3 regions of the Cupriavidus sp. Met-2 genome follow, and region 1 is predicted to be linked to each of the others. Evidence: predicted binding sites of a transcription regulator. Region 1 holds the regulator's gene; each other region holds the start of a gene.
The links. The regulator sigma-54, encoded in region 1, starts transcription at its own class of promoters, with help from an activator protein. The targets are predictions, from matches to a motif close to TGGCANGNAANCTGCTTT.

Region 1 (6,147 bases):
GCCCGTTACCGCCAACGCGAATCGCGGCGTGATGAATGCCGAGGGCTCGATCATCGACCTGTACGGCAATGCGTTCATCGTGCGCCAGGCGGGTACCGATGTGTCGAAGGACCCGCGCATGACGGCGGCGTCGCAGTACTTTCAGCTGCTGGTCAACGACGACATCGTCAAGACAGACAAGCCCGTGGAACTGACGCGCGGACCGTCGGTAATGAACGCCAACGGCCTGATCTTCAACAACGTCACCCGCGAAGTACAATTGCTGGGTAACGTTCGCGGCACCATCATCATGAATTCGCCGGGGCAGGCCAGCGCCCAGTGACATCGGGATTTGCGCCCCACCGTCCGCCTGACTGCTGCCTTCCCCTTTCAGCAAAGCCAAAAATGACTGCTTCCCTGACGACATCGTCCTGTCGCCGCACCGCGCCCGCCCTGATGGCGGCCATCGCCGCCATCGGCCTGTTCCTGGCCCAGCCTGCTTTCGCCGAGCGCGCGGACCAGACCAAGCCGCTGGTGCTGGAAGCCGACAATGCCAGCTACGATGACGTCAAGCAGATCTACACTCTGACCGGCAACGTGGTGCTGACCAAGGGCACGATGGTGCTGAAGTCTGACGCCGCCGAACTCCGCACCGACCCCGAGGGTTACCAGTACGCCATCGCCACCTCCAAGCCGGGCCGCCAGGCCTATATCCGCCAGAAACGCGACGGCGTGGACGAGTACATCGACGGCTGGGGTGACCGCATCGAATACGACGGCAAGTCGGAGATCAACAAGCTGATCGGCAATGCACGCGCGGCGCGTGTTTCCGGTGTCGGCGCGAAGATCCTGGATGAAATCCGCGGCGCGGTAATCACGTACGACAGCCGCAATGAGTTCTATACCGCAACCGGCGGCGACAACAACGCGTCAGCCGGGAACCCTTCTGGCCGCGTGCGCGCTGTGCTGTCGCCGCGCGCGAACCAGGCCAGCGCGCCCGCCGGCGCGCCGCTCGACCTGAAGCCGTCCTCACAGCCGGCCAAGCCCTGACCGTTTCAAGCTCTATCCGTACCCGATGAACGATACCGCCACGCTCGCCGATCAGGCTTCTTCCGCCCCATCCACGGATAGCAGCACGCTGGTCGTGCGCCATCTGAAGAAGCGCTATGGCTCGCGCACCGTGGTCAAGGACGTCTCGCTCGACGTCAAGAGCGGCGAGGTCGTCGGCCTGCTCGGCCCGAACGGCGCGGGCAAGACCACGTCGTTCTACATGATCGTCGGACTGGTCGCGCTGGACGAAGGCGATATCGTGCTCGATGGCCAGCACATCAGCGGCCTGGCCATCCACGAGCGCGCGCGCATGGGACTGTCCTACCTCCCGCAGGAAGCCTCTGTCTTCCGCAAGCTCAACGTGGAGGAGAACATCCGCGCGGTGCTGGAACTGCAGGTGGTCAACGGCAAGCCGCTGCCCAAGCAGGAAATCGATCGCCGGCTCGACTCGCTGCTCGATGACCTGCAGATCGCCCACCTGCGCAACAACCCGGCGCTGTCGCTGTCGGGCGGCGAGCGCCGCCGCGTGGAAATCGCGCGCGCGCTGGCGTCGGCGCCGCGCTTCATCCTGCTCGACGAACCATTCGCGGGCGTGGACCCGATCGCCGTGGGCGAGATCCAGCGCATCGTCAGCTTCCTGAAGGCACGCAACATCGGCGTGCTGATTACCGACCACAACGTGCGCGAAACGCTGGGCATCTGCGACCACGCATACATCATCAGCGAAGGCACCGTGCTGGCCGAGGGACAGCCCGAGGAAATCATCGCCAACGAGTCTGTGCGACGCGTCTATCTGGGCGAGAACTTCCGCATGTGATCAAGCGGCCGCGACGCCGCTTTGCAGCATTCGTCAACTAGCCGTTGGCGATCACGAAGTGTCAGCGATAGGCGATAGCAATTTCCGTTCCAACAACGGGAAGATGCGCATAGAATAGGTCGCATGAAACCATCGCTTCAGCTTCGACTTTCCCAGCATCTGGCTCTGACTCCTCAACTGCAGCAGTCCATCCGGCTGCTGCAGTTATCCACACTGGAGCTGCAACAGGAAGTCGAGCAGGCGCTGACCGAGAATCCACTGCTCGAACGCGAGAACGACTGGATCGAAAGCCCGCTGCGCGTGGCCGCGGACGGGTCGGTCAACGTGCAAAGCGCCCCGGCGCCAGCATCTTCCGAACCGCAAGGTAACGGCGACGATCGCGCGAACGGCGCCAATGGCGAAGACGACAGCTACGGCGACAGCGCGGGTGACGATTACGGCAGCGACTGGAGCCTGGACGATTTCGCTCGCCGGCCTCAGGGCGATGATGACGAGAAGACGCCGATGCAGCTTCGCGAAGCGGAACCCACGCTGCGCGAATACCTGATGGAACAGCTCACGCCGCTGAAGATCTCCACGCGTGACAAGGGCCTGGCCATCTTCCTGATCGAGTCGCTTGACGACGACGGCTACCTGGGCGCAACGCTCGACGAGATCTGTTCGGAACTGCCCAAGGAACTCGAATTCGAAGTCGATGAAGTGCAGGCGATACTGACCCTGCTGCAGAGCTTCGACCCGCCTGGCGTGGGTGCGCGCAACGCGGCGGAATGCCTCACCCTGCAACTGCGCCGTCTGCAACATCCGCAGCGGGACCTTGCATTATCGATCGTCAACCACCACCTGGAGTTATTGGCCGTGCGTGACTACACGCGGCTCAAGAAAGCCCTGCAGGTTGACGAAATTGCACTTAAGGCCGCGCACGATCTGATCCGCTCGCTCGCACCGTATCCCGGACATGCCTACAGCCGTCCGGAAGCGGACTTCGTGGTACCGGATGTGTTCGTGCGCAAGAGTGGCAGTAGCTGGATCGCACAGCTCAATCCCGACGTGATGCCGCGTCTGCGCATCAACGACATGTACGCGCAGATTTTGCGCGGTGCAAAAGGGGAAGCGGGCGCGGCCGGGCTGCAGCAGAAGCTCCAGGAGGCGCGGTGGCTCATCAAGAACATTCAGCAGCGTTTCGACACGATCCTGCGTGTTGCGCAGGCAATTGTGGAGCGTCAAAGGAACTTTTTCTCGCACGGGGAAATCGCGATGCGCCCCTTGGTTTTGCGGGAGATTGCCGATACACTGGGTCTACACGAGTCGACCATTTCCCGGGTGACTACGAATAAATACATGGCCACGCCGATGGGTACTTTCGAGTTGAAGTACTTCTTTGGTAGCCACGTCTCCACGGAGACTGGCGGCGCGGCCTCATCCACGGCGATCCGCGCGCTGATCAAGCAACTGATAGGAGCCGAAGAACCCAGGAATCCCCTTTCCGACAGCCGCATCGCCGAGTTGCTGGGCGAACAGGGCTTTGTGGTCGCACGCCGCACGGTGGCCAAGTACCGCGAAGCGCTGAAGATCCCCGCAGTCAATCTCCGCAAGACTTTGTAGCCGAGCCGCAACCGCCTGCCTGGTGCGGCTCTTTCAGAAGGAGAAGCGCTATGAACTTCAAGATCAGTGGACACCACCTCGACATCACGCCGCCGCTGCGTGAGTATGTGGAAACGAAACTGGAGCGAATTGTCAGACATTTCGATCAGGTCATTGGCGTAAGCGTGCTGCTATCCGTAGACAACCATAAGGAAAAGGACAAGCGTCAGTACGCGGAAATCAACCTGCACCTCAAGGGCAAGGACATCTTCGTCGAAGCGCATCATGAAGACCTTTATGCTGCAATCGACTGCCTGGTCGACAAGCTCGACCGCCAGGTGATCCGCTACAAGGACCGCGTGCAAGGGCATGACCGGGAAGCGGTCAAGTACCAGATGGCCGCCGAACAACTACAACAACAATAAGTTGGCGGCGACACCAGGTCGCCCCTTAGAGGATAGATAGGAAGAGCAAAGCCGCGCATCTGCGCGGCTTTTTTGATGGGCGCGAGGCGGACGCGCCGCTGGCGCACCCGTTACCCGAGTACCAGCCCTGCAACATTTGGTCAGCCGGGGGTGTTCGCAACTGACGCCGCTCGGTGTATGCTGCGCCATACAACAACTACAGACAGGACGGCCCCGGACAACCGGCCCGGCATTCCGCGTGGCAAAAGATCACGCGATGGCGGGTGGCAGTTTTCTGGGTGGGCAATCCGACCGGCAAGCTCGCGGCACCACTCGCGGCGCCGGCGCCGCAGCGCACAAGTGCGCAGTGGCCCTGCTCTATAATGGCCGGACGCTCCAATGCGGGCGTCCTTTTGCGCTCAATAGCCTGAATTGCCCAACGCAGCGGGACGACTCATGTGCGTCGGCTCGCCTTTCTGACTCCTCGTGCATCGCCCATGAATCGTTTGGCCAAATTGCTGCCACCCGGCAACATTAATCTCGACGTCACCGTCACCAGCAAGAAGCGGGTCTTCGAGCAAGCCGGGCTCCTGTTCGAGAACAACCATGGCGTAGCCCGGGCCACCGTGACCGACAACCTGTTCGCGCGCGAATCGCTCGGGTCCACCGGTCTTGGCGCCGGCGTCGCCATTCCGCATGGCCGCATCAAGGGACTCAAGCAGCCTCTGGCTGCCTTCATGCGCCTGGCCGAGCCAATTCCGTTCGAATCGCCCGACGGCAAACCGGTGTCGCTGCTGATCTTCCTGCTTGTGCCCGAGCAGGCCACCCAGCAGCATCTGGAGATTCTTTCGGAAATCGCCCAGTTGTTGTCGGACCGGGAAATGCGTGAAGGACTGGCCACGTTACCCACGCCCGAAGCGGTCCACGAGTTACTGACCCAGTGGCACCCCTGACACGACGGCAGGCCAGCGCAGCCTGACGCGATACCCGCGATACAGCCCCTCCCGAAAAGTCATCCCGCATGGAACTCACCGGCGTCACCTCCCAGTCGATCTTCGACGACAACGCAGCCGACATCAAACTCTCCTGGGTCGCCGGTCTGGAAGGGGCCGATCGTGCCTTCGACGTGGAATTCGCGCGGGAGGCAACATCGGCTGCCGATCTGGTCGGCCACCTGAACCTGATCCACCCGAACCGGATTCAGGTACTCGGCAAACCCGAGATCCTTTACTACCAGCGCCTCGACGACGAACCCCGCAAGCGTCAGATGGGCGAGCTGATCCTGCTGGAGCCGCCATTCCTGGTGGTGGCGGATGGCATGGAGCCGCCGCCCGACCTGGAACTGCGCTGCACGCGCTCATCGACTCCACTGTTCACGACGCCGGTATCCTCGGCGGCCGTCATCGACCACCTCCGCCTGTACCTGTCGCGCATCTCCGCACCGCGCGTCACCATGCACGGCGTGTTCCTCGACATCCTCGGCATGGGCGTGCTGATCATGGGTGAGTCGGGCCTTGGCAAGAGCGAACTGGGCCTGGAACTGATCTCGCGCGGACACGGCCTGGTGGCCGACGACGCCGTCGATTTCGTGCGGCTTGGCCCGGATTTCATTGAGGGCCGCTGCCCGCCGCTGCTGCAGAACCTGCTTGAAGTCCGCGGCCTGGGCCTGCTCGACATCAAGACGATCTTCGGTGAGACCGCCGTGCGGCGGAAGATGAAGCTCAAGCTCGTGGTGCAATTGGTGCGCCGCAACGACGGCGAGTTCGAGCGCCTGCCGCTTGATTCCCAGTACCTCGACGTTCTTGGCCTCCCGATCCACATGGTGAAGATCCAGGTGGCAGCCGGCCGAAACCTCGCCGTGCTGGTGGAAGCCGCCGTCCGCAACACGATACTGCGCCTGCGCGGCATCGATACCCTCCGCGACTTCATGGATCGTCAGCGGGCAGCAATGCAGGCTGACGTGGTTTCCCGCGGCCAGGGTCGGCTGCTCTGATCAGACAATTCCGGCAGTTTTGTGAAACGCCGGCGTCGCTTTCAATTGCTTACAAGCGGCCGGCCTCCCCTCGTCAACGCGCTTTGGGCGTGCGCCGTTTTGTGCTTCAATGGGCATCGAGCCCAGTCCGGTACCGCCAGCCGCCGCGCTGCATCCTGAAGGTCGGCGTCCGGCCATGATGTGTTTCCACAGCCAGGAGAGAAGCATGAAGAAACTGATCGCGATGTGCGTGCTGGTTACCCCTCTGTTCGCCACGGGCGCGTTCGCCCAAGGCGCCTCGGCCCCGGCCGCTGAAAAATCTGGCAAAGCCCCGACCGCGCAGC
Region 2 (6,147 bases), on a different contig from region 1:
ATAGCGCACCACGTTGACGCCGCCGGCGTTGGTGGCCAGGTTGCCACCGATCTGGCAGGAGTCCTCGGCGGCCAGCGACAGCGGGAACAGGCGGTCGGCGTCCTCGGCGGCACGGCGCAGGTTGCCGAGAATGCAGCCAGCCTCGACCACCATTGTGTTGGCGATCGTGTCGATCGAGCGGATCTTGTCCATGCGATCGAGGCTGAGCACGACGTTGGTCTGGTTGCCGTCCGGAGCGGCGCCGCCACACAGGCCGGTATTGCCACCGCGCGGCACCACGGGCACACCAGCCTGCTGGCACAGCGCCAGCGCCTGCGCCACCTGTTCGGTTGTGCGCGGACGGATTACCGCCTGCGCCTGGCCCTTGTAGAGGCCACGCCAGTCGGAGAGCCAGGGTGCCACGTCGTCGGGTGCGGTGGTCACGACGTCGGGGCCCAGGGTTTCGGTCAGGCGTTGCGCGAAGTTCGTATCGGACATGATCTGCGGTCGGGAAAAGGCGGAGATAAGTAGAAGTTAAGCGGGCATCGGGCGAAATCGTCAGCGGGGCTGGCGCATGGGCAGGCCAAGCCGGGCGGCGGCGTTGCGCAGGTGCGCGGCGGCGTGCAGGCGGGCCTGCGCGGCATCGCGGGCGCGGATCGCATCGAAGATCGCCACGTGCTCGGCATGGACCTGCTCGGGCAGGCCTGGCTGCCGGCTGGAATTCAGGCGCGCGGTGCGCACCGCCTGATGCAATTGCAGCGTCATGTACTGCAGTAGCTGCAGGTAGTACTTGTTGTGCGTGGCCGTGGCGATGGCGATATGGAACTGGATATCGGGTTCCACGCCGTGATCGGCATCATCAAGCTGGGCCGCCAGTGCGTCGAGCAGAGCGCCCATGCGGGCAATGTCCTGCTCCGTCCGGTGCAACGCGGCCATCGCGGCAGCGGCACTTTCCAGATCAAGGCGCAGCTCGAAAATATCGGCCAGATCGGTGTTATCGGCGCCGCCGCTCAGACGGAAACCGCTGTCACTGACGCGGGAACGCACAGTGCTGCCCAGACCCTGGCGGCTTTCGACCATCCCAAGCGACCGCAGATGCTCGGTCACCTCGCGGATCACGGCAGCGCTGACACCGTAGCGCTCGGCCAGTTGCTTGCCGGTCGGCAGCCGGGCGCCCACGGGAAACGTGCCGTCGGCAATCTCGCCACGCAACTGCTGGATGACGCGCTCGGTCAGAGTGATGGGTCGGGTCTGCATGGGACGACACCTTACCCTTTTCTGGTTATATGAAAACCTAGGGTAAATACTTAATAACTCGGGTGTCGAGCGGGCTGGGCCAACTGTCCCAACCCTACTTCTTCAACCGATACGCCAGCTGCGGCCGCGTGATCCCCAGCATCCGCGCCGCCGACGACAGGTTGCCACGCGTCGTCGTCATCGCCAGTTGCATCAGCTTGGCTTCGATTTGCGGCAGGGACACCTGCTGGTTGAGCAGTTTTTCGATCAGCGCGTCGGCATCCTGGCTGGGCTCCTCGCTACCGGCAGCCTGCTGGCTGGCAAACAGATGAGCGACGTCGATCATCCCGGTGGCAGGCGCCAGCAAGACGCCACGCTCGATCATGTTTTCGAGTTCGCGGATATTGCCGGGCCACGGGTATTGCACCAGCGCATCGCGCGCCCGCGTGCTCAAGCCGCGCACCTGCTTCTGATACAGCGCGTTGAAGCGCTGGATGAATGACTGGGCGAGCTCGGGGATGTCTTCCTTGCGCTCGCGCAGGGCGGGGATCGAGATCGGATAGGTGCTGATCCGGTAGAACAGGTCAGCACGAAACTGGCCGTGCTTGATCGCCTGCGCCAGATTGACGTTGGTGGCGGCGATCAGGCGGACGTTGACCTTGCGCGCCTCCACGCCACCGAGCCGTTCCACTTCGTTGTTCTGCAGCACGCGCAGCAGCTTGACCTGCGCGGCCGGCGGCAGGTCGCCGATTTCGTCGAGGAACAGGGTGCCGCCATGCGCGCGTTCAAAGCGGCCGGGGCGCGACTGCTGGGCGCCCGTGTAGGCGCCTTTTTCCACGCCGAACAGCTCGGATTCGATCAACTCGTGCGGGATCGCCGCGCAGTTGACCGCGACGAACGGCTGCTCGCCGCGCGGGCCGTGATCGTGCAGCCAGCGCGCGAACATCTCCTTGCCGGCACCGGTCTCGCCCGTCAGCAGCACGGTGATATGGCTGTCTGCTGCGGCGGAAAGCAGGTTGAAGGCTTCACGGAACGCCGGCGACTGGCCGATCAGGTTGCCCTGGTTCGCGCCACACAGTGTTTCGCGCAGTGTGCTGACTTCCTGCTGCAGGGTGAGCAGGTCGCTGATGACGGAGTCGGGTTCGAAGTACTTCAGGTAGTCGGGGTCGTTCCACGTCTCGGCCGGCTTGCCGACGATGCGGCAGAGACTGTCGCCGCGCCGCTCGCATTCGGTTTCCTTGTAGATGACCAGCCGGTCCATGAACGTGCTGCTGTAGCCCGATGCGTAGCCAAGCTGCACCCAGCAGCCAGACTCCTCGCGGGGCAGGGACTCCATCACGGGCGCTTCGCCCTCCCATGAGTCCTGCCAGAGAAACTCGCCATAGAAGTGGCCGGTGTCGCGGTCGATCTCCAGGCGAACCGGGTCCACGCGCGTGACGCCTTCGAGCATGTGCAACTGCGGCCCCCAAAGGAAGGCATCGTTGGGCGAACTGGCCAGTTCTTCACTGCGCTCGCGCTTGACCATCTCGGCATCGCGCATGCCTTGTGCATAGCCCATGCGGATCAGCAGCCCCTTGCCGCGCTCCACGCCGAGCGTATCGAGGATTTCCTTGCGCAGGTAGCTCAGCGCTTCGGTGTGCATCAGCACCATGCGCGACTGGCCAAGGCGAATCTGCGCGGCCTTGGCGTCGATGGTCAGTAGCGAAGCCAGCTCGAACGGCGGCTGCGCGGGGGGTGTTGTCATCCTTGTCACTCCAGATTCCGGCGGGCTTTCGAGCCTCGTTTTTGCGTAGCCTAGCACGGCATCCGGCGTTGCCGGAGCCCGGAAATCCCGCATCAGGAGCGCGTGCTGCGGCGCAGCGCGAGACGATTTGATCATTTGATCAAATCCGCCTGAATCACCTCATCAAATCATCAAGCGGGTTGGCCGGCCAGAATGCGGCCGATTGGCCGCAAGCCCTTGCGCCACAACGGTCTGCATCGCCTGGCACGCCATTCGCTATAGCTCTCCCACCTGAAATCACGAGACAACGCACACGCACCGCGATGTGCGGCGCACCAGGAGCGAGACATGACATATCCCCCTCAGGCACTTCAAGGTCACTGGCATCACCATGCCCCGCGCTACGTGCGCGTGACCGGGCGCAGCGAGCGTTGGGTGGAGTTCGAGTTTTCGATCGGCGATCCACAGATCTACGTCGAACTGGTCATGCCGCCCGAGCAGTTCCAGTCGTTCTGCGCCGAGCAGCGGGCCGAGCTGCTGCAGTGATACCCAAAAACGCCCCCACTCGACATCCGAGGAGACAACCACCATGCAAATCGATATCCGGACTGACGCCAGCGTCACTCCGATCCGGCAGACCTTCGCGCATATCGCGCGCCGGCTCGGCGCCGACAAGCCGGCCACGCGCTATCAGGAGGCGATGTACGACCTGCAGCCGGTCACGAGCTTCCACTACCGGCCGCTATGGCAGCCGCAATACGAGCTGTACGACGCCCGGCGCACCCGCGTGGTCATGCAGGACTGGTATGCGCTGAAGGACCCGCGCCAGTACTTCTACGGCGGCTACGTCAATGCGCGCGCCCGTCAGCAGGAGACGATGGAGAAGAACCTTGAGTTCGTGGACAAGCGCGGGCTGCTGAGCCGGTTGCCCGACGATGTGCGCGAGCTGCTCACGCTGGGCGTGGTGCCGCTGCGCCACGTCGAATGGGCGGCCAACATGAACAACGCGTCGATTACCGCCTACGGTTTCGGGTCGGCCATCACGCAGGCCGCGATGTATCACACGATGGACCGCCTGGGTATCGCGCAGTACCTGACCCGCATCGGGCTGCTGATCGGCGACAAGGCCGCCGTGGACCAGGCCCGCGCCGCCTGGATGGAAGACATGGCCTGGCAGCCGCTGCGACACGCGGCGGAGGACCTGTTGGTGCGCGATGACTGGTTCGAGCAGCACGTGGCGCAGAACCTGGTGCTCGATGGTCTGATCTATCCGCTGGTCTACCAGCAGTTCGACGCGCGCCTCTCCGCAACCTGGCCCGCGTTTTCGCTCGTGACCGATTTCATGTCCGCCTGGTACGCCGAGACCACGCGCTGGGTCGATGCCACCGTGAAAACGGCCGCACAGGAAAGCCCGGAGAACGCGGCGGTTATCGCTGGGTACGCCTTCGGCTGGCTCGATCGCTTCACGCACGCGCTGCGCCCGCTGGCGCACCGGCTGTTCGGCGAGGATGCCGAGTCCGAACTGGCCAATGCCGTCGAAGCGCTGGGCAAGCGCCTGAGCGGTCTGGGCCTGGCACGTCAATGACGGAGACAACCATGAGCGACGCCATCGTATTCATCGCCCTCCAGACCAACGACGACATGCGCCCGGTGATCGAGGCGATCGAGGCCGACAACCCGCACGCCACCGTCAACCACTACCCGGCGATGGTCAAGATCGACGCGCCGGGGCGGCTGGAGATCCGCCGCGCCAGCGTGGAGGAGCGCATCGGCCGCCCCTGGGACGTGCAGGAGCTGCAGCTTGGCCTGATTTCCCTTGCAGGAAACATCGACGAAACCGAAGACCAGTTCGTACTGGCGTGGCGCTGAGCCAGAACCCCAAGACAGGAGACAAACCATGACAACCGCCACTGCCATCGCCTCCGCCGCCCGCGCGGCGACCCGTCCGAAGCTCTCGCTCAAGGAGAAGTACGCGGTACTGACCCGCGACCTCGGTTGGGAGACCACGTACCAGCCGATGGATAAGGTGTTTCCGCACGACAAGTTCGAAGGCATCGTGATCCATGACTGGGACGGCTGGGAAGACCCGTTCCGCCTGACGATGGATGCGTACTGGAAATTCCAGTCCGAGAAGGAGCGCAAGCTCTACGCGATCATCGACGCGTTCCAGCAGAACAACGGCCAGCTCAACGTGACCGACGCCCGCTACATCAACGCGCTGAAGCTGTTCCTGACCGGGGTGTCGCCGCTGGAGTACGCGGCGCACCGTGGCTTCGCCATGGCGGGCCGTAATCTGCGCGGCGTTGGGGCGCGCGTGGCGTGCCAGATGCAATCGATCGACGAACTGCGGCATTGCCAGACCCAGATCCACACGATCAGCCACTACAACAAGTTCTTCAACGGTTTTGCCGACTGGCGCCATCTGCATGACCGGCTCTGGTACCTGTCCGTGCCGAAGTCGTATTTCGAGGATGCGATGACCGCCGGGCCGTTCGAGTTCATCACGGCGATCTCGTTCTCGTTCGAATACGTGCTGACCAACCTGCTGTTCATGCCGTTCATGTCCGGCGCGGCCTACAACGGGGACATGGCCACGGTGACGTTCGGCTTCTCGGCGCAGTCCGACGAGTCGCGCCACATGACGCTGGGCCTGGAGGTGGTCAAGTTCATGCTCGAGCAGGACCCTGCCAACCGGCCGATTATCCAGAAGTGGATCGACAAATGGTTCTGGCGCGGCTACCGGCTGCTGACGCTGGTGGCGATGATGATGGACTACATGTGCCCCAAGCGCGTGATGAGCTGGAAGGAGGCGTGGGAGATCTACTTCGAGCAGAACGGTGGGGCGCTGTTTGCCGATCTGGCGCGCTATGGCATCCGGATGCCCAAGTATCACGAGCAGGCCGCCAAGGAAAAGGATCACCTGTCGCACATCGCATGGTCGATCTTCTACAACTTCAACCACGCCGCGGCCATCCACACATGGGTGCCCGAGCCGCACGAAATGGACTGGTTGGCGCAGAAGTATCCCGACAGCTTCGACACGCATTACCGGCCGCGCTTCGACTACTGGAAGCAGCAACAGGAGGCCGGCCAGCGCTGGACCAACCCGGGCCTGCCGATGCTGTGCCAGGTGTGCCAGATCCCGATGGCCTTCACCGAACCCGACGACCCGACACAGATTTGCTATCGCCATGCGGAGCACAACGGCG
Region 3 (6,147 bases), 800 kb from region 1:
GTTCATCTATCCGGAACTGAAGATCGCGACGGTGAACCAGCTCGCGCTGCCGGTGAACACGCCGGTGAACTTCAAGATCACGTCGGATTCGATCATGAACTCGTTCTTCATCCCGCAACTGGGTAGCCAGGTTTACGCCATGGCTGGGATGGAGACCAAGCTGCACCTCATCGCCAATGAAGCCGGCACGTTTGACGGCATGTCCGCCAACTACAGTGGCGGCGGCTTCTCGGGTATGAAGTTCAAGGCCATCGCCATGTCGAATTTCGAGTTCGACAAGTGGGTGGAAAAGGTGCGCGCGTCCGAAAAGCAGCTCGCGTCCGAGGACTACAAGGTCCTGGCCAAGCCGAGCGAAGCGGAACCGGTGACGTACTTCGGCAAGGTCGAAGACGGTCTGTACACCGGCATCCTGCATCAGTACATGGGCGGCGACGGCCATGCAATGGCCCGCGAAGGTTTTGATGGCGGTCCGGTCTGCACGTCGCGTAACACGCTCGGTGAAGAGCGGGTGTCCATGGCCACGCCGGCCAAGCCGGCGCTGGGCGCGCAAATCTAGGAGCAATGATGTTTGGCAAATTGAGTTTGTCGGCGATTCCGTTTCATGAGCCGATCATCATGATCACGCTGAGCTGCGTGGCCCTTGGCGGGCTGGCGCTGCTCGGTGCGATCACGTACTTCAAGAAGTGGGACTACCTGTGGACCGAGTGGATTACCTCGGTCGATCACAAGCGCATTGGCGTGATGTATTCGCTGGTGGCGCTGATCATGCTGCTGCGCGGCTTTGCCGACGCCGTCATGATGCGTACCCAGCTGGCGGTTGCCACCAACGGCTCCACCGGCTTCCTGCCGCCCGAGCACTATGACCAGGTGTTCACGGCCCACGGCGTGATCATGATCTTCTTCGTGGCCATGCCGCTGATGACGGGTCTGATGAACCTCGTGGTGCCCCTGCAGATCGGCGCGCGCGACGTGGCGTTCCCGTTCCTGAACACGCTGAGCTTCTGGCTGTTCGTGGCCGGCGCGATGCTCGTGAACGTCTCGCTGGGCGTTGGCGAATTCGCGCGTACCGGCTGGCTGGCCTATCCGCCGCTGTCGGGTCTGGACTACAGCCCGGGCGTGGGGGTGGACTACTACCTTTGGTCGCTGCAGATATCAGGGCTGGGGACATTGCTGACCGGCGTGAACTTCCTGGTGACCATCCTGAAGATGCGCGCCCCGGGCATGACGCTGATGCGCATGCCGGTGTTCACCTGGACGGTCCTGTGCACCAACGTGCTGATCGTGGCTGCCTTCCCGGTGCTGACGGTGTCGCTGGCACTGCTGGGCCTGGACCGCTACTTCGACATGCACTTCTTCACGAACAATGGCGGCGGTAACGCCATGATGTACGTGAACCTGATCTGGATCTGGGGCCACCCCGAGGTGTACATCCTGATCCTGCCGGCGTTCGGTATCTTCTCGGAAATCATCTCTACGTTCTCGGGCAAGAAGCTGTTCGGCTACAAGGGGATGGTGTATGCCACCAGCGCGATCATGGTGCTGTCGTTCATCGTGTGGCTGCACCACTTCTTCACGATGGGCTCTGGCGCCAACGTGAACGCGTTCTTCGGCATCACGACGATGATCATCTCGATCCCGACGGGCGTGAAGATCTTCAACTGGCTGTTCACGATGTACCGTGGCCGCGTGCAATTCACGTCGCCGGTGCTGTGGACGCTGGGCTTCATGATCACGTTCGTGATCGGTGGCATGACCGGCGTGCTGATGGCCGTGCCGGCTGCTGACTTCGTGCTGCACAACAGCCTGTTCCTGATTGCTCACTTCCACAACGTGATCATCGGCGGCGTGCTGTTTGGCTACCTGGCCGGCGTGACCTACTGGTGGCCGAAGGCCTTCGGCTTCAAGCTGAACGAGCGTCTGGGCAAGTGCGCCTTCTGGTGCTGGCTGGTGGGCTTCTACTTCGCCTTCATGCCGCTGTACGTGCTGGGCCTGATGGGCATGACCCGTCGTCTGAACCACACCGACAACCCGGCCTGGACGCCGTGGCTGCATCTGGCCGTGGTGGGCGTGGTGTTCGTGGCGCTGGGCATCTTCTTCCAGGTGCTGCAGATCGTCGTGTCGATCCGCGACCGCAAGAAGCTGGCAGACGTGACGGGCGACCCGTGGGGTGGCCGCACGCTGGAATGGGCAACCTCGTCGCCGCCGGCGTTCTACAACTTCGCGCACACCCCGGTGGTGCGTGACCTGGACGCGTTTGCCGACATGAAGGCACGTGGCGAGACGATCCGCACGGATGGCTTCGAGCAGATTCACATGCCGAAGAACACCGCGGCTGGTTTCTACATGGGTGCATTCAGCCTGGTGCTGGGCTTCGCGCTGACGTGGCACATCTGGTGGCTTGCCGCCGTGGGCCTGATCGGCATGGTCGTGGCGTTCATCCGCCGCGCCAACGATGACCACATCGATTACTACGTGCCGGCCTCCGAGGTCGAGCAGATCGAAACGCGCTACCAGCAGCGCATTGCTGCCCAGGGCTGATAACCATGTCGACAGAAGTTCTTGACCGCTTCGGGGCGAAAGCCCCCGCGCATGCGCACTCGCACGACGAGGCGCACGACCACGCGCATCACGACACCAGCGAGAACACCGTCTTCGGTTTCTGGCTGTACCTGATGAGCGACTGCATCTTGTTCGCGTGCCTGTTCGCCGCCTTCGCCGTCCTGCGCGGCGAAGTGGCGGGTGGCCCGTCGGGCAAGGAGATCTTCGAGCTCAACTACGTGCTCGTGGAAACCGCCATCCTGCTGTTCTCGTCGATCACCTACGGCTTTGCCATGGTGTCGATGCAGAACCATCAGAAGGGCCGCGTGATGTTCTGGCTGGGCGTGACGTTCCTGCTGGGCGCCGCGTTCATGGGCATGGAAATCAACGAGTTCGCGCACCTGATTCACGAGGGTGCCGGCCCGAGCCGCAGCGCGTTCCTGTCGTCGTTCTTCACGCTCGTGGGTACCCACGGTCTGCACGTTGCCAGCGGCATGCTGTGGATGCTCGTGCTGATGTGGCAACTGTCGAAGAAGGGCCTGACCCCGGTCGTGGCCAAGCGCCTGAACTGCCTCAGCCTGTTCTGGCACTTCCTGGACGTGGTCTGGATCGGTGTGTTCACCGTGGTCTACCTGATGGGAGCAATGTAAATGGCACAGCAACACGCTTCGACCGCCGCTCACGGCGCGTCGCATGGCCACAGCAGCGTCAAGTCGTATGTGATCGGCTTCGTGCTGGCGGTGATCCTGACCGTGATTCCGTTCAAGATCGTCATGGACGGCACGATGGAACGCGGCACCATGCTGTGGATCATCCTGGGCATGGCGGCCGTGCAGATCGTCGTGCACCTGAAGTACTTCCTGCATCTGGATGGTTCGAACGGTCAGCGCTGGAACGTGATGGCGCTGCTGTTCACGGTACTGATCCTGTTCATTGTGCTGGCCGGTTCGCTCTGGATCATGCACAACATGAACGCCAACATGATGCCGTGGATGAAGTAACGGTTCATACGGTCGTTTGAAAAACGGGGCCTTTGGGCCCCGTTTTTTATTGGCCACGGTGCGCAACGCACCGGCATCGGCCACGGCTGCACCGGTTCACGCCGGACCGCACCCGAACGGCGCTGCACATTCGCGGTGCGCCGGCGGATTTCCCTCTGGCCCCGCCGGCGGCACCAGCGTGGTGCGGCACGGTCCCCCTCTCGTCGATTTGTCACGTAATGGTGACCCGGTCACGCGTGTTTCCCTTGGCACGCTAGTTGCAGATGTGCTCTCCGGGGTGCGTAGTCCCTAATCACATACGACAAACTGGGAGCTGCAATGAAACGACGTGACATGCTGAAGCTGTCGGCGGTGGCCGCCGCGGCGATGATCGGTACCAGCCCGCTGATGGCGCAGACCAAGGAGCCGATCAAGGTCGGCATCCTGCATTCGCTATCGGGCACGATGGCCATCTCCGAAACGTCGCTCAAGGACGTGGCGCTGATGACGATCGACGAGATCAACAAGAGCGGCGGCGTGCTGGGCCGCAAGCTCGAGCCCGTGGTGGTGGACCCCGCTTCCAACTGGCCGCTCTTCGCGGAGAAGGCGCGTCAGCTCATCACCAAGGACAAGGTGGCGGTCACGTTCGGATGCTGGACGTCGGTATCGCGCAAGTCGGTGCTCCCGGTCTATGAGGAAACCAACGCGCTGCTGTTCTACCCGGTGCAGTACGAAGGTGAGGAGATGTCGAAGAACGTGTTCTACACGGGCGCGGCACCCAACCAGCAGGCGATCCCGGCGGTGGAATACCTGATGAGCAAGGAGGGCGGCGGTGCGAAGCGCTTCTTCCTGCTGGGTACCGACTACGTCTATCCGCGCACTACCAACAAGATCCTGCGTGCGTTCCTGAAGAGCAAGGGCGTGGAGGACAAGGACATCGAAGAGGTCTACACCCCGTTCGGTCATAGCGACTACCAGACCATCGTCGCCAACATCAAGAAGTTCTCGCAGGGTGGCAAGACCGCCGTGATCTCCACGATCAATGGCGACTCGAACGTGCCGTTCTACAAGGAACTCGGCAACGCCGGCCTGAAGGCCAAGGACGTGCCGGTGGTGGCCTTCTCGGTGGGCGAGGAAGAACTGCGCGGCATCGACACCAAGCCGCTGGTGGGCCATCTGGCTGCATGGAACTACTTCATGTCGGTCAAGAACCCCGAGAACGAAGCGTTCAAGAAGCAGTGGGCCGCGTGGGTCAAGGCCAACAACCTGCCGGGCGGCGACAAGCGCGTGACCAACGACCCGATGGAAGCTACCTACGTGGGCATCCATATGTGGGCGCAGGCCGTGAAGAAGGCAGGCAGCACCGATCCGGACAAGGTGCGTGCCGCGATGTACGGCCAGACCTTCAAGGCGCCGGATGGCTTCACGCTGACGATGGGTGACAACCACCATCTCTACAAGCCCGTGATGATTGGCGAGGTCAAGGGCGACGGCCAGTTCTCGGTGGTGTGGAAGACGCCGAAGCCGGTCCGCGCGCAACCGTGGAGCCCGTTCATCGCCGGCAATGAAGGCAAGGCGGACAAGGTGGCGGGGAACTGACGGTCTGTTGCTCCCACTCCCGTGCTCGGGAGTGGGAGCAAACCACAGGTGAATGCCAACAACCCCAAGATGCGATCCATCGCGCGAACCAGGCTCCTGAATGCACCGACCCAATATCCGTACATGGCTGCGTGTCATGCTCGCCGCGCTGCTGCTGGCCGCGGCACCGTTGTGGGCCGCCACGCCGCTGACGCAGGCCGACCTCAAGCCATTGGCCGAGGATGACTACGATGCCAAGACCGCGGCGCTGAACAAGCTCACTCAGGCGCCGGCGGAGCAGGCCGGCCCGATCCTGAAGGCCTTGCAGGATGACGCGCTGCAGTACGCGCCCTCAGTCGGCATGGTGCGCCAGGATGGCGACAAGACCGTCGACGCGGTCACCGGCAAGCCGGTCACCGTGAAGGCGGACGAGCTCGAATCGCTGACGCTGAATAACAGCCTGCGCGCCATCGTCGATAGTGCCGCGAGCAGCCTGGAGCTGCAGTCACCGGACATCGCGGTGCGCACGCAGGCCATCAGTACGCTGTTCGATCAACCGGAGAACGCTTCGCGTGCGGCGGTGGAGGCCGCGCGCAAGGCCGAGGCCGATGCCGGACTGCGGGCGAGGCTCGACGTGATCTGGGCCAACACGGTTCTCGCGCAAGGTGCCGAAGCGGGCCGGGACGCGCGTATCGAGGCGATTCGCATCCTCGGCCACGACAGCAATCCGCAATCGCGCCAGAAGCTGATGCCGCTGGTCGAGCGCGACGCGGCCGGCAAGTACAAGGAGGCCGACGAAGGCGTGCGCGTGGCCGCGCAAGTGGCCATTGACCAGTTGCGGACCGAACAGCGCCGCGCCGAACTGCTCGGCAACCTGTTCGCGGGTCTGAGCCTTGGCAGCGTGCTGCTGCTGGCGGCGCTGGGTCTGGCGATCACGTACGGGCTGATCGGCGTCATCAACATGGCGCACGGCGAGTTTCTGATGATCGGCGCCTATGCCACCTACGTGGTGCAGACGCTGTTTCGTGCCTACGCGCCCAATGCGTTCGAC

Region 2: the regulator sigma-54 is predicted to act here: its motif matches at 3,201-3,218, upstream of WD006_RS05330 (phenol hydroxylase subunit).
Region 3: the regulator sigma-54 is predicted to act here: its motif matches at 3,786-3,803, upstream of urtA (urea ABC transporter substrate-binding protein).

What each region holds. Positions count from the first base shown of each region.
Region 1 is NZ_JBBHZL010000001.1:133,802-139,948, reverse strand. Features, by position in the region: gene lptC (LPS export ABC transporter periplasmic protein LptC) at 1-322, shown strand, start outside; gene lptA (lipopolysaccharide transport periplasmic protein LptA) at 385-1,029, shown strand; gene lptB (LPS export ABC transporter ATP-binding protein) at 1,055-1,846, shown strand; gene WD006_RS00685 (RNA polymerase factor sigma-54) at 1,970-3,448, shown strand; gene hpf (ribosome hibernation-promoting factor, HPF/YfiA family) at 3,499-3,852, shown strand; gene ptsN (PTS IIA-like nitrogen regulatory protein PtsN) at 4,329-4,784, shown strand; gene hprK (HPr(Ser) kinase/phosphatase) at 4,853-5,824, shown strand; gene WD006_RS00665 (PsiF family protein) at 6,030-6,147, shown strand, end outside.
Region 2 is NZ_JBBHZL010000002.1:29,961-36,107, reverse strand. Features, by position in the region: gene WD006_RS05345 (FAD-binding oxidoreductase) at 1-477, opposite strand, end outside; gene WD006_RS05340 (FadR/GntR family transcriptional regulator) at 538-1,236, opposite strand; gene WD006_RS05335 (sigma-54-dependent Fis family transcriptional regulator) at 1,331-2,959, opposite strand; gene WD006_RS05330 (phenol hydroxylase subunit) at 3,287-3,484, shown strand; gene WD006_RS05325 (aromatic/alkene monooxygenase hydroxylase subunit beta) at 3,528-4,523, shown strand; gene WD006_RS05320 (MmoB/DmpM family protein) at 4,535-4,807, shown strand; gene WD006_RS05315 (aromatic/alkene/methane monooxygenase hydroxylase/oxygenase subunit alpha) at 4,836-6,147, shown strand, end outside.
Region 3 is NZ_JBBHZL010000001.1:936,242-942,388, forward strand. Features, by position in the region: gene cyoA (ubiquinol oxidase subunit II) at 1-556, shown strand, start outside; gene cyoB (cytochrome o ubiquinol oxidase subunit I) at 565-2,538, shown strand; gene cyoC (cytochrome o ubiquinol oxidase subunit III) at 2,544-3,188, shown strand; gene cyoD (cytochrome o ubiquinol oxidase subunit IV) at 3,189-3,539, shown strand; gene urtA (urea ABC transporter substrate-binding protein) at 3,858-5,117, shown strand; gene urtB (urea ABC transporter permease subunit UrtB) at 5,218-6,147, shown strand, end outside.